DNA from 2 places in the Halobacillus sp. BAB-2008 genome. Region 1 is predicted to be linked to the other one. Evidence: predicted binding sites of a transcription regulator. Region 1 holds the regulator's gene; the other holds the start of a gene.
The links. The regulator CtsR, encoded in region 1, represses protease genes until heat stress. The targets are predictions, from matches to a motif close to ATGGTCAATAAAGGTCAAACA.

Region 1 (2,403 bases):
CAATTTTCTCTTCCAGCCAATCGTCGAGTTGTGATGCCTGTTCCAACGCCTTATCCAGCTGGAAACCAGGGAAATAAAGTTGAAGGCGGATATGATCCTCTTCATTAACCATAATCGACACCTGCTCGTTCTGCGAAATCAACGCAGCCGAGGTGTCCGATTTTTCAGCGAGATGCGGGCTGATCAAGTGTTTTTCAACCAACACTCTTTTTTCAACCGGCTGAAGATCCGTCATCCGGACCATTTCAAAATCTTCATAATCTCTAAAGGACTCTTCTTGAAACTCTTTCTGAAAGAATTCCAATACTTCTTCTAAGGATTCTTCAGATCCAATAATCGGAAATGGATATTGGGAGAAGTTCCGGGCAAGACGTATGCGGCTGCTCATCACAATATCGCTGTCCGGCCCCTCCTGTTTCATCCAGGGACTGATAGCCTCATTTACAAAATTCTGTAACGACATCTACTCATCACCTGCCTCTCCACTATGAAGACGCCCTTCCAAAGATCTGATCCTATCTCTAACTTTCGCTGCCTCTTCAAATTCTTCCTGCTCAATTAATTGTCGAAGATTAGCTTTGTATTCTTCTATCTCTTTCTTTAAATGGAGATTGCCGCTTTCTCTTTTAGGAATCTTCCCATCATGCCTTGTATTTCCACTGTGCACCCGCCTTAAAATTGGATCCAGTCGTTCGCCGAAAGTGGTATAGCACTTTCCGCAACCAAACTTGCCAATCCTTGCAAACTCTTCATATGTCAAACCACAGTTGGAACATTTTAATGGAGATTTCTGCTGAGGTGCAGCTTTGTTCTGATCGCTGTATGGAGAAGGGCTATCCGAATGAAAGAGTCCGGATAGAAGATCATTCAGAGTAAAGTTTTCTTCTCCATAATTAACATATCCATATTCTTTCGCACATACTTCACACACATGTATCTCCGACTTTTGCCCATTTACTACCTGAGTCAAATGAACGGTTGCCTGTCTTTGATGACATTCCTGGCATTCCATCTGAATCTCCCCTTTCCGCAATCAGCATTTATATTTAAGGGTGAACAGCATCGCCGTCATGATTCTTGCTCTTATCTCATCGCGTAGAGGGAGAGAAAATTTGAGCACATCACGGTCAACGATGCTTTCCATGATCTTCGCTTCCCGTTCTGTAATGACCTCATAATCGATAAGTCGCTCCAGAACGTCCACCGCTTGGGTCTGGGAGATACGGGGTTGGATTAAATCCATCAATTCCTCGATCATATCAGCGTATTTCCGATAAGGAACCCGACTGATCCGGATGTACCCGCCGCCTCCGCGTTTACTTTCCACTATATACCCCTTTTCCACAGTGAACCTTGTCTTAATCACGTAATTAATCTGCGAAGGTACACACTGGAAACGCTCAGCAATTTCGCTTCTTTTAATTTCAATGGTTTGGGACTCATCGAGGGTTTTCTTTAAATATTCCTCTATGATGTCTGATATATTTCGCATTTTCCCTCCCCCTCTTTTGACTTTGACTATCTTTGACTTTAATTTCATTATACTCATATTTTACTGGTACGCAACTATATTGTTTATGATAAATACATCAACTATGTTTCCCCTTTTCGTTAGCAAATAAAACAAAAAGCCGTGCAGTTTTTTCCTGCACAGCCTTAAATATAATGTGTCATTTTCATAACTCCTTCCTGCTCACTGATTCGACCCATCACAAGTGTACGATCATAGGACTGAGACGGACTTACCTCAACCAACAATTTCTTTTGGCTCTCAGGTAGAGACAGGACCTCCACTTTTTGAATGGTCAATTGAAATTCCTCAAATACCGACAGAACCCGATGCACCCTTGCACTTCCACGAACGGTAATGCTATAGCTGTTTTTCCGCTTGCCTCTAACTTTATGTTTTTCCATTCTATTCAGAAAGGCCAAGCTTGTCAGCACGACTAAAGTGGTAAACGTAGCAACATCGTATAACCCAGCACCGACTACTAATCCAATTGCTGCTACCGTCCAGATCGACGCTGCTGTTGTAAGACCTTTAATCGTCAAGCCGTTTACCATAATGGTCCCGGCACCTAAAAAACCAATTCCACTGATAACGTAAGAAGGTATCCTCGCCGGGTCAAACCTCACCTGCTCGTGAAGGCTCATAAATTCCGTAAACCCATAGAGAGAAAGCAGCATCATTAAACAAGCACCAACCCCGACCAAAATATGTGTCCTAAAGCCCGCCGATTGATTCTTAATCTCCCTTTCAAAACCGATTAATCCTGATAACACTAAAGCAAAGCACAGGCGGAAAATAATTAAAACAATATCATCATGAAAGAAATAAGACCAGTGCACCGCAGTTCCCCCTTTCTATATTCATATGAAACCGGTTCTGAATATAGAAAAAAA
Region 2 (2,403 bases), on a different contig from region 1:
AATCAATCATCGTTTACGGAAAATAGACGAGTTTGCTGAAAAGGTACGCAGAGGAGAAGTTGCAGAAAACTCAAGAAACTGATGTAAGCTCAACAAATCCGTGCTATAATATTAGGTAATCCAACGCTTTCATAATTTTGGAAAGCGTTCTTTTTTACACCGGACTGAATCCGCTTACAACGGAGCGGTATTTATAGAGAGGAGCGTGAGTGATGATTGAGAAACAAGTGAAAATTGAATTGGACACAGGGCTTCAGGCAAGACCGGCCGCGCAGTTTGTCCAGGAAGCCAACAAGTTTTCTGCTGATGTGTTTATAGAAAAGGCGGAGAAGCGTGTAAATGCGAAAAGCATTATGGGATTAATGAGTCTTGCTGTCGGAACAGACGAGGAAATCAAATTGATTGCTGACGGTACAGATGAACAGGAAGCGATAGAGCGTCTGACAGCATTCGTGAAGAATTGACGACATTCTTGTGAAAGAATGAGCGCAAAGCAGGTATCGATTTCAAAAAAATAAAAAATCCTCTTCGGCTGACCGCCGGAGAGGATTTTTTGGAGTTATTTGTCTGTAACTTTTGTCATAACCTTATCAATCAAACCATACTCTACCGCTTCATGTGCGGACATAAAGTTGTCGCGGTCTGTGTCGCGCTCGATTACTTCAATCGGCTGACCTGTACGCTCGGAAAGGATTTGGTTTAATTTTTCACGCATTTTAATAATTCGTTTCGCGTGAATCTCGATGTCCGTCGCTTGTCCTTGCGTACCTCCAAGCGGCTGGTGGATCATTACTTCACTGTTAGGAAGTGCGTAACGTTTGCCGGGTTCTCCTGCATTAAGGAGGAACGCACCCATAGACGCTGCCATACCTGTACAGATGGTGGATACATCAGGCTTGATGAACTGCATCGTATCATAGATGGCCATACCTGCGGTAATAGATCCACCCGGAGAGTTAATGTATAGAGAGATATCTTTCTCCGGATCATCAGCGGCAAGGAATAGCAGCTGGGAAACGACAGAGTTCGCGATATTATCATCGATCGGGCTGCCGAGCATGATGATACGGTCTTTAAGTAAGCGGGAGTAAATGTCGTAAGCACGCTCTCCACGGTTTGTCTGTTCAATAACTGTTGGGACTAGATTCATTTCAAATTCCTCCTTATCATCAAGTCAATATGATGGAATACATTAATCATACAATTAAGGTCAATGAAGGTCAAACAAAAACGATCGACCTTTTTCTCGATTTTCCTTCTACCATCATACCCTTAAATTTCCTTACTAAACGTCGCACGTCGTAATTGAATAATTTTTCTGCCTTTCCTCTTTATTTCCCTCCTTGATAAATAAGATTTCAGGAATGTAGTGGAAAAGGTTGCGTTTTTTTAAGAATAACCTTATAATAGATTTTGCATGTCGCTAATGCGCCTGTAGCTCAGTTGGATAGAGCGGTAGATTCCGGTTCTACGTCAGTCGGGGGTTCGAATCCTCTCAGGCGCGCTGAAAATACATAATGTGATAAAAACCCCGATCATTCATTGAGAAGATCGGGGTTTTTATTTTGTGCGTATCTGTTATTATATAAATATAATGATTTTCGAAGGATGAACTGCGGTTACAAAGATGTTCTTTAGATTAAAGTTATACAAAATACGCACAAATACGATACGAACATTTATTTGGTTTTGCTATCGTAATGTAGTTCCTTAAAGGGTCGGAGTATGTTAGAATTTATATAATAGATGAGATACTTTTCGCTTTGGAATAGAAAAGGGGTATATATGACAAACCTAATCCGTTACAAAATGTTGTCGACTGAGGAAATATCTGAAGACAGACGGATCCACGTGTTCGACATGCAGCGTCAGCGGAAGCTGTCCTTCAATTATGAGTCGCTGAAACGTACACCCGAGAATTATGTAGGCGAAGAGTTAACGGACTTTCTGAAAAAGAGGAAAATGAAAATCGACAATGGTTTTTACGATAAGACCGGGCACGCTTCATAAGCGTGCCTTTTTTGTAAGGAAAGGGGTGTTCATATGAAGGAGGTAGTCTTGTACAGCAGGCCGGGTTGTAAATTGTGTGAAGAGGTAAAACAGTTGATCGAACTGTTCGATGCACATGTATTGGAAGTAAATATTGAGGATAATCCAGATCTATTGGAGAAATATATACTTGAAATACCGGTGGTCGATATCTCAGGCGAGACATTGGATTATAGAAGCATAGACTATTTCCAGTTGGAAAAGCGTTTACAATAAAAAACGTGTCGTATTCTGCTTGCGATTAGCCGGAGCGACTGTTAATATTAAACCTGTAATAAGATATTTTTTTGCTCCAAGCGGGACAGAATATGACTGGCTGGGACATAAATTATCCCGGTTGGTATTATTTCAAAG

Region 2: the regulator CtsR is predicted to act here: its motif matches at 1,207-1,227, upstream of clpP (ATP-dependent Clp endopeptidase proteolytic subunit ClpP).

Annotation. Positions count from the first base shown of each region.
Region 1 covers NZ_ANPF01000031.1:150-2,552, reverse strand. Annotated here, with positions in the region: gene D479_RS08600 (protein arginine kinase) at 1-463, opposite strand, end outside; gene D479_RS08595 (UvrB/UvrC motif-containing protein) at 464-1,012, opposite strand; gene D479_RS08590 (CtsR family transcriptional regulator) at 1,034-1,492, opposite strand; gene D479_RS08585 (MgtC/SapB family protein) at 1,657-2,349, opposite strand.
Region 2 covers NZ_ANPF01000014.1:21,700-24,102, forward strand. Annotated here, with positions in the region: gene whiA (DNA-binding protein WhiA) at 1-82, shown strand, start outside; gene D479_RS04320 (HPr family phosphocarrier protein) at 213-464, shown strand; gene clpP (ATP-dependent Clp endopeptidase proteolytic subunit ClpP) at 560-1,150, opposite strand; tRNA gene D479_RS04330 (tRNA-Arg) at 1,429-1,504, shown strand; gene D479_RS04335 (hypothetical protein) at 1,786-2,010, shown strand; gene D479_RS04340 (glutaredoxin family protein) at 2,044-2,265, shown strand.